Regions from separate parts of the Promicromonospora alba genome, predicted to be linked through region 2. Evidence: riboswitches for the same ligand, from Rfam matches in the RefSeq annotation. Region 2 holds a riboswitch; the other holds the start of a gene.
The links. Region 2 has a riboswitch for ZMP and ZTP ahead of glyA (serine hydroxymethyltransferase). Riboswitches for the same ligand answer to the same signal wherever they lie in the genome.

Region 1 (4,402 bases), on a different contig from region 2:
ACGAGCTGCCCCAGCGGCAGGCCGCGGGCGGGGGCCAGCGAGTCCGGCGTCGCGCCGCCCTGCGCGAGGAAGCCGGCGAGGATCTGACCACCGACCGGGTGGTCGAGCCATTCGCCGACGGTGGAGTGAACGGTCAGTGCCATGGTGCGCTCCTGGGACGGGGACGATACCGGACAGTGTTGTCCGGTATCTAGGATAGCGCCATGACCGGTGTACTTCGTGACCCTCGGCGCGGCGACGTCCCGCACGCACCCGCGCGCCGCGGGGGAGTGCCCAACCTGGGGCCGCGCGCCGCGGCAGGTAATCGCGCCGCGCTGCTGGCGGCGGCTCGTGAGGTCTTCGGGTCCGCCGGGACGGGCGCGCCGCTGAGTGCGGTCGCCAAGCGCGCGGGCGTCGGGCAGGGCAGCCTCTACCGGCACTTCCCCGAGCGGATCGACCTCGTGGTCGCCGTCTTCGAGGAGCAGGTCGCCGCCGTGGAGGAGCTCGCGTCGGCCCCCGGCGTCGGTCTGCCCGACCTGCTCGGGCTGGTCACGCGGCATGCCGTCGAGTCGGTCGGGTTCGTGGACCTGGTCCGGTCAGGCGCGCCTGACGGGCGGCTGGCCGGCCTGGGTGACCGGGTCGCCGTCGCGCTGGGGACCCGGCTCGAGGACGCGACGGCTGCCGGCGACGTCCCGCCCGGGACGACGTCGGACGATCTGCTGCTCGCCGTCTCGATGGTGGCCGGCGGGCTGTCCGGGGTCGGCGCGGCCGAGCGGGTCCCCAGAGCGGCGCGGGCCTGGGAGCTGCTGCGGTTCGAGGTGCGGATCCCGGCCTGAGCGCTATGCGCTCCGGGCCGGCGCGCCCGTGCGCCGGAACGCGCTCGGGCTCATGCCGCGGACCCGCTTGAACGCCACGCTGAAGGCGAACGGGTCGGAATAGCCGACGACGCGGGCGACCTCCGCGACCGTCGCGCTCTCGCGTTCGGTCAGCAGGTCGGCGGCGAGCGTCATGCGCCAGCCGGTGAGATAGGTCAGCGGCGGCTCACCCACCAGGTCGGCGAACCGCTTGGCCAGGGTGGACCGCGACACCCCCGTCCGGGTGGCCAGCGTGGCGACCGACCAGGGCGCCGCCGGCTCGGCGTGCAGGAGGCGCAGGGCGTCGCCGACCACGGGGTCCCGCTGGGCGGCGTACCAGGCCGGGGGCTCACCGCCGGGCCGGTCGAAGTAGTCGCGTACCGCGCAGACCAGCAACCAGTCCAGCAGCCGGTCCAGGACCACCTGCTGCCCCGGGGTGTCGGCGGCGACCTCGGCGGCGAGATGGTCCAGCACGGCGTCGCTCGCGCCGCCCGCCCCGACCCGCAGCACCACGGGCAGCGCGTCCAGCAGCCGCCGGCTGATCTCCCCGCGCACGGGGTAGGCGCCGACGACGAGCGTCGTCGCGCCCTCGCCGCAGTCGCTCCAGCCGCGCCGGTACCTGGTCCCGCCCTGTTCGGGCACCGCGCAGTGCTCGCCGCACGCCACCGGCTCCGCGGTCGTGCCGACCTCGTCGACGAACAGGAACGGCGCGGGGCCGCGCACGACCGCCGTCTCGCCGGCGTGCAGCTGCACCGGCGGCTGGCCCTCGGTGACTATCCAGCCGGCTCCGCTGATGACCGCGCACAGCGTCAGCGGCGCGCCGTCGACGAAGTCCAGCGCCCAGGGCGGCGACAGGGTCGAGCTGCCGAACAGCGAGCCCTGGGCGCGCATCCCGCGGAAGAGGTCACCGAACGAGTCCATCCACCGAGGCTAGACGATCACAAAGGCAATCCGGCTGATCGCCCATGGATCCGTCCGGCTCGGCGGCGTTGAATCGCTGTCATGACCAACAGCGCCAGCCTGACCACCGAGGACCTCGAGTTTCTCGCCCGCCCCCTGCACGGGTTCCTGTCCGTCGCTGGCGGGACGCAGCCGCCCCAGCCCCGGCCCATCTGGTTCGAGGCAACGGCCGAGGGCGCCGTCCAGTTCTTCACCGAGCCCGGCTCCCTGAAGATGCGGCGTCTCGCCCGCGACCCGCGCGCCTCTCTGGTCGTCGCCGCACCGGTGGGGGAGCGTGAGCGCTGGATCTCGGTCGCCGGACCCACGACCGTCGAGACCGGCGGGGCGCCCGACCTGGCCTCCCGGCTCGCGGCGCGCTACTGGGACCTCGGCGACCCGGCCAGGGCCGCCGGCCTCGCCGGGATCCTCGCCACTGAGCTGACCCGCGTCGTCATCCACCCGGAGACCGTCCACCGCTACGTGTACTGACGCCGGGCTACACTTCTGGTGGCCGTGACTGGCGAGGGTGGGTCACCACCGGGGAGCGGCCGAGCGACCCGTGATGCGCGCCGCCCGCCTGGGTGCCAGGGTTTTCCGCGAAGCTACTCCGAGGAGAACCGCCATGTCCGGCGCCCCGTCCGTACCCGATGTCCAGCTCACCGACGACTCGCAGCGCCCCGTCCGGCGCGCCCTGCTGAGCGTCTACGACAAGACCGGCCTGATCGAGCTCGCCACCGCCCTGCACGACTCAGGGGTCGAGCTGGTCTCCACCGGCTCCACCGCGTCGCGGATCGCCGACGCCGGGATCCCCGTCACCCCGGTCGAGCAGCTCACCGGGTTCCCCGAGTGCCTCGAGGGCCGGGTCAAGACCCTCCACCCGCGCGTGCACGCCGGCATCCTGGCCGACACCCGCAAGCAGGACCACCTCGACCAGCTTGGCGAGCTCGAGATCGCGCCGTTCGAGCTGGTCGTCGTGAACCTCTACCCGTTCGCGGCCACCGTCGCGTCGGGCGCCGGGCCGGACGCCGTCGTCGAGCAGATCGACATCGGCGGGCCGTCCATGGTGCGCGCCGCGGCGAAGAACCACCCGTCGGTCGCGGTCGTCGTGGACCCCGACGCCTACTCCGCCGTGGTCGACGCCGTCCGTGCCGGCGGCTTCACGTACGCGCAGCGCAAGGCGCTCGCCGCCCAGGCGTTCGTGCACACGGCGACGTACGACGTCGCCGTGGCCTCGTGGATGGGCAACGTCGTGTCGCCCACCGACGAGGTGACGGTCGACGGCGAGCCGCAGCAGTCCGGCTTCCCCGCCTGGATCGGCGGCACCTGGGACCGGTCCGACGTGCTCCGCTACGGCGAGAACCCGCACCAGCGGGCCGCCCTCTACACGCGCGGTGACGGGGTCAAGGGCCTGGCCCAGGCCGAGCAGCTGCACGGCAAGGCCATGAGCTACAACAACTACGTCGACGCCGACGCCGCATGGCGGGCCGCCTGGGACCACGAGGGTCCGGCGGTGGCGATCATCAAGCACGCCAACCCGTGCGGCATCGCCGTCGGCGCTGACATCGCGGAGGCGCACGCGAGGGCCCACGCGACCGACCCGGTCAGCGCGTTCGGCGGCGTGATCGCTGCCAACGGCGTGATCACGGCGGCTGCCGCCGCACAGATCGCCCCGGTGTTCACCGAGGTCGTCGTGGCGACCGGCTTCGAGCCGGAGGCGCTGGAGATCCTGCAGGCCAAGAAGAACATCCGCCTGCTGGTCGTCCCGGAGGCGCCGTCCGGCGCCGTCGAGACCCGGCCCATCTCCGGCGGGCTGCTCATGCAGGCGACCGACCGCTTCCAGGCCGACGGCGACGCCCCGGAGAACTGGACGCTGGCGACCGGCGAGGCCGCGTCACCCGAGGTCCTCGCCGACCTCGCCTTCGCCTGGAAGGCCGTGCGGGCCGCCAAGTCGAACGCGATCCTCCTGGCCAAGGACGGCGCGGCGGTCGGTATCGGCATGGGCCAGGTGAACCGTGTCGACTCGTGCCGCCTCTCGGTCGAGCGCGCCAACACCCTGGCCGACGGCGCCGAGCGCGCCCGGGGCGCCGTCGCGGCGTCCGACGCGTTCTTCCCGTTCGCGGACGGCCTGCAGGTGCTGCTCGACGCCGGGGTCACCGCCGTCGTGCAGCCGGGCGGCTCGATCCGCGACGAGGAAGTCATCAAGGCGGCCGAGGCGGCCGGCGTGACGATGTACCTCACGGGCACCCGCCACTTCGCCCACTGACCCACCCGGTTCGCCGAAGTAGAGCACCTGTCCGGACAGGTGCTCTACTTCGCGGTCGCTCGGCGCGCGAGGTAGAGCGGGCGTCCGGACACCCGCTCTACTTCGGCAACCCGCTTCAGACGACTGTGTCCTTCAGTTTTGTCGCCGGGTCCAGGGCGCGCTCCAGGTCCAGCTCCAGCGGGACGCCGCGGTTCATCAGCTTGCGCACCTGCCCCACCTCGCGGGGTGAGTCGACCAGCAGCACCGCCCGGACGGTCGCCACCCGGTGGCCGTCCGTGGTCTGGCGGGGATGCCGGTCCAGCGCGTTCTCCAGGTAGAGCGCGGCCCAGCCGCCCGACGCCGCGGGGTCGCCCCGCAGCACCACCTC
Region 2 (4,402 bases):
AGTAGGTGCCCGACAGCTGCTCGAGCTCCTTGGGGATGACCTGCCACGAGACGCCGAACTTGTCCTTGCACCAGCCGCAGGCGCCGGGCTCGCCGCCGTCGGCCGTGAGGAGGTCCCAGTAGTGGTCCACCTCTTCCTGGCCCTCGACGGAGAGGTAGAACGAGAACGCCTCGTTCAGCGTGACGTGCGGACCGGCGTTCAGCCCGGTCACGGGCAGCCCGCCCACCGTGAACTCCACGACGAAGTCAGCGCCCTCCTCGGGGCCCGGCGCGTCCTTGGGCGCCTTGACGACGTTGTCCACCGACGATCCGGGAATGTGCTCGGCGTAGAACGCGGCCGCTTCGCCGGCGTCGTTGTTCGCGAACCAGAGATGCGCTCGAACGGTGACCATCGTGTCCTCCTGAGTCGGTGGGGACCGTCGTCGGCCCCGTCACCTACTCCGACCCGGCGGCTCGAGGAAACTCATCGGCCGGGTGTCCGGTACGGCCGAACGTAGCGCTGGTCGCTCCATTCGCCGGACGTAGTCTCGGTCGCCCAAGACCGGCTCGTACAGCGACCACTCCTACGCTCGACCACCCGGTTGCCTGCAACGGGAGACGCCGGGGGCACCCACTCGGGCACCCCCGGCGCCCTCGCCGAACGCGACGCTCAGCCGGCCAGCGTCCGCTCCGCCGAGTCCACCACGTTGGACAGGAGCATCGCGCGGGTCATCGGGCCGACGCCGCCCGGGTTGGGCGACACCCAGCCCGCGATCTCCGCGGCCTCGGGCGACACGTCGCCCACCACGCGAGACTTGCCCGTCTCCGGGTCGGTCTCGCGCGAGACGCCGACGTCGATCAGCACGGCGCCCGGCTTCACCATGTCGCCGGAGACGATGCCCTTGACGCCCGCGGCGGCCACGACGACGTCGGCCCGCCGGACCAGCGCGGCGAGGTCCTGCGTGCCGGTGTGCGTCAGGGTGACCGTGGCGTTCACGGCGCGCCGCGTGAGCAGCAGGCCGATCGGGCGACCGACAGTGACACCGCGGCCCAGCACCACTATCTCCTTGCCCGCGAGCTTGATGCCGTGCCGCTCGACGAGCTCGATGATGCCGCGCGGGGTGCACGGCAACGAGGAGGTGACCTCCTCGTTGACCCGCAGCACCAGGCGCCCCAGGTTGGTGGGGTGCAGGCCGTCGGCGTCCTTGTCGGGGTCGACGAGCTCGAGCACGCGGTTGGTGTCGATGCCCTTCGGCAGCGGCAGCTGCACGATGTACCCGGTGCAGGCCGGGTCCTCGTTCAGCCGACGTACCGCGGCCTCGATGTCCTCCTGCGTGGCGTCGCCCGGGAGATCCTCCCGGATCGACGCGATACCGACCTCGGCGCAGTCGCGGTGCTTGCCCGCGACGTACCACTGCGAGCCGGGGTCGTCGCCGACCAGCAGCGTGCCGAGACCCGGCACGACGCCGCGCTCACGCAGCGCGGTGACCCGCTCCTTCAGCTCGCCCTTGATGGCCGAGGCGACACTCTTCCCGTCCAGGATCTGAGCGCTCATGCATACCTCCCTCGGTGAGTGCTGGGTATTTGCCCTCTGAAACCGTTCAGACGGGCAAATACCCAGCACTCAGCGGATTGTCAGAGACCCGGGTAGAGCGGGAACTCGGCGGTCAGCTTCGCGACCCGCGCCGAGAGGGCGGTTACGTCCGTTGCCGCGCCCTGCTTGAGGGCCGTCGCGATGATGTCGGCGACCTCCGTGAACTCGGCGTCGCCGAACCCGCGCGTGGCGAGCGCCGGCGTGCCGATCCGCAGGCCCGAGGTGACGCGCGGAGGCCGCGGGTCGAACGGGACGGCGTTGCGGTTCACGGTGATCCCGGCGTCGTGCAGGAGGTCCTCCGCCTGCTGACCGTCGAGCTGGGAGTTGCGCAGGTCGACGAGCACCAGGTGCACGTCGGTGCCGCCGGTCAGCACGGAGGCACCGGCCGCCGCGACGTCGGGCTGGGAGAGGCGCTCGGCGATGATCGAGGCACCCCGCAGCGTGCGCTCCTGGCGGTCCTTGAACGACTCGGTCGCCGCGACCTTGAACGAGACCGCCTTGGCGGCGATCACGTGCATGAGCGGGCCGCCCTGCTGGCCCGGGAACACCGCGGAGTCGATCTTCTTGGCGTACTCACCCTTGGAGAGGATGAAGCCGGAGCGCGGCCCGCCGATCGTCTTGTGCACCGTCGAGGAGACGACGTCGGCGTGCGGGACGGGCGACGGGTGCAGGTCCGCCGCGACCAGCCCGGCGAAGTGCGCCATGTCTACCCACAGCTTGGCACCCACCTCGTCGGCGATCTCACGGAACGCCGCGAAGTCGAGGTGCCGCGGGTAGGCGGACCAGCCGGCGATGATGACGTCCGGCCGGTGCTCGAGGGCCTTCTTGCGGACCTCGTCCATCTCGATGCGGTAGGACTCCGGGTCCACGCCGTAGGCGCCGACGTCGTACAGCTTGCCGCTGAAGTTGATCTTCATGCCGTGCGTGAGGTGGCCGCCGTGGGCCAGCTCGAGGCCGAGGATCTTGTCGCCGGCGTTGATCAGGGCGTGCAGCACTGCCGCGTTGGCCTGGGCGCCGGAGTGGGGCTGGACGTTGGCGTGCTCGGCGCCGAACAGGTCCTTGGCGCGGGCGATCGCGAGGTTCTCCGCGATGTCCACCTGCTCGCAGCCGCCGTAGTAACGGCGGCCCGGGTAGCCCTCGGCGTACTTGTTCGTCAGGACCGAACCCTGGGCCTCCAGGACCGCGCGCGGAACGAAGTTCTCGGACGCGATCATCTCGAGAGTGTCGCGCTGGCGGGCCAGCTCTCCGTCCAGGACGGCGGCGATCTCGGGGTCGAGCTCAGCGAGCGGGGTGGAGAGCGGGTCGGGAGTCGATGCGCTCATAGCTCCTCGATTCATGCGGGACGGGGATTGTCGGACGGCGGTGGAAAGCACACGCGCCGCGACACGACTGCCCGGGCGCACACCTTCACGAGGTGACCCGGGGCCCAGGCGAACGACCCCTCGTCGGCATGACTCGTCGCTCCCCGGTGGTGATCCACCTGACGCCAGTCGCGACCCGAAGATCGTAGCAGCGGCGGGTACGAACCCGTGCTCGACGACCGCCCGGTGATCCCGCCTTCGACCCTACGTGGCGAAAAGCCCGGTATTGCAACGAAAGTATCTGAGACCCTTTCGCGATTCAGCCGGACGTGGCTATCGTGCGGCCCATGCCCTACCCCGTGTCACCGGACGCCGGAGTTCCGGAACACCAGCCGGACCAGCGCCGCCAGAACAGCCCGTGGACCGGCGGTCAGCCGCCGTCCGGCCCGTTCGCGGCGAGCCGGCCCCCGTCGGGCCAGTTCGCTACGCGCCCCGCCCCGGGTCAGGAGCCGGAGCCCGGCTGGCCGGGCACGGGCCCCGTGCGGACCGCTGACGGTGGCAGCGGCGGTCGTCGCAGGAAGAGCGGCAGGCGGGACTGGATCTGGTCGGTCGTCGCGTTCCTCGTCGCCGCGGCCGTCATCGGCGCTGTCGGCTTCTACTTCTTCGGCCCCGACTCCACCGAGGAGCCCACCGCGGCCTGGGCGATCGACTCGTGTGCCGGACCCGACCCGGCAGCGGAGAACACCGAGGGCGAGACCGCCGGCTACCGTCCGCTGACGTGCGACGACCCGGGCGCGACCGTCACGGTCCTCGACATCCAGGACGCCGTGTCGGTGGGCCAGCTGCACTGCCCGGAGGGCACGGACGTCGTCTTCCAGAAGGACGGCCACGCCGGCGGGGAGACCCAGGCGGTCTGTGCCCGCAACCTGTCCGACGACCACCCGGGTGATCCAGGGATGGGTGGCGGGCAGCTCATGACCGGCGACTGCGTGGACGACGAGGGCGCCGAGGTGGCGTGCTCGTCCGACGGCGCGCTTCCGGTCACCGGCCTGATGGTCGGGGGCGCCGAGTGCCCCGAGGGGACCAAGGACGAGCTCCGGCTCGGTTTCGACGCGCAGCGCAGCTACGAGACGATCTGCCTCGGCGCCTGACCTGAGCTGCACCTGACCTGCGCCGTCATCTGACGCTCATCCCGGCGAAACCGGTAGTCACCGGACATTGGCTAGATTCGCCGTATGGCACGTCTGCAGCAGACCGTCTTCGAGCGCAACGTCCCGGCTCGCGCCGTCGTCGACCACGCACTGGGCGGGACGCACCACGCCGTGTTCTGGCTGGAGGACCTGGGTGAGCGCGCGAGCTACCCGACGCTGTCGGCGCCGGTCCGGGCCGACATCGCCGTGGTCGGTGGCGGGTACACCGGCCTGTGGTCCGCGCTCCGCGCGAAGCAGCGTCACCCCGGGGCGCGCGTCGTGCTGGTCGAGGCCCGCTCGGTCGGGTGGGCGGCGTCGGGCCGCAACGGTGGGTTCTGC

Region 1: linked by a shared signal. The riboswitch ahead of purH (bifunctional phosphoribosylaminoimidazolecarboxamide formyltransferase/IMP cyclohydrolase) and the one ahead of glyA (serine hydroxymethyltransferase) in region 2 are both predicted to bind ZMP and ZTP.

Annotation. Positions count from the first base shown of each region.
Region 1 covers NZ_JBHSFI010000004.1:7,705-12,106, reverse strand. The annotation lists gene ACFO6V_RS11015 (SDR family NAD(P)-dependent oxidoreductase) at 1-143, opposite strand, end outside; gene ACFO6V_RS11010 (TetR family transcriptional regulator) at 204-815, shown strand; gene ACFO6V_RS11005 (AraC family transcriptional regulator) at 819-1,754, opposite strand; gene ACFO6V_RS11000 (pyridoxamine 5'-phosphate oxidase family protein) at 1,836-2,261, shown strand; ZMP/ZTP riboswitch at 2,276-2,362, shown strand; gene purH (bifunctional phosphoribosylaminoimidazolecarboxamide formyltransferase/IMP cyclohydrolase) at 2,395-4,035, shown strand; gene ACFO6V_RS10990 (NAD(P)/FAD-dependent oxidoreductase) at 4,151-4,402, opposite strand, start outside.
Region 2 covers NZ_JBHSFI010000006.1:405,600-410,001, forward strand. The annotation lists gene ACFO6V_RS21465 (VOC family protein) at 1-391, opposite strand, end outside; gene ACFO6V_RS21470 (bifunctional methylenetetrahydrofolate dehydrogenase/methenyltetrahydrofolate cyclohydrolase) at 649-1,533, opposite strand; gene glyA (serine hydroxymethyltransferase) at 1,614-2,894, opposite strand; ZMP/ZTP riboswitch at 2,990-3,076, opposite strand; gene ACFO6V_RS21480 (hypothetical protein) at 3,221-4,024, shown strand; gene ACFO6V_RS21485 (NAD(P)/FAD-dependent oxidoreductase) at 4,109-4,402, shown strand, end outside.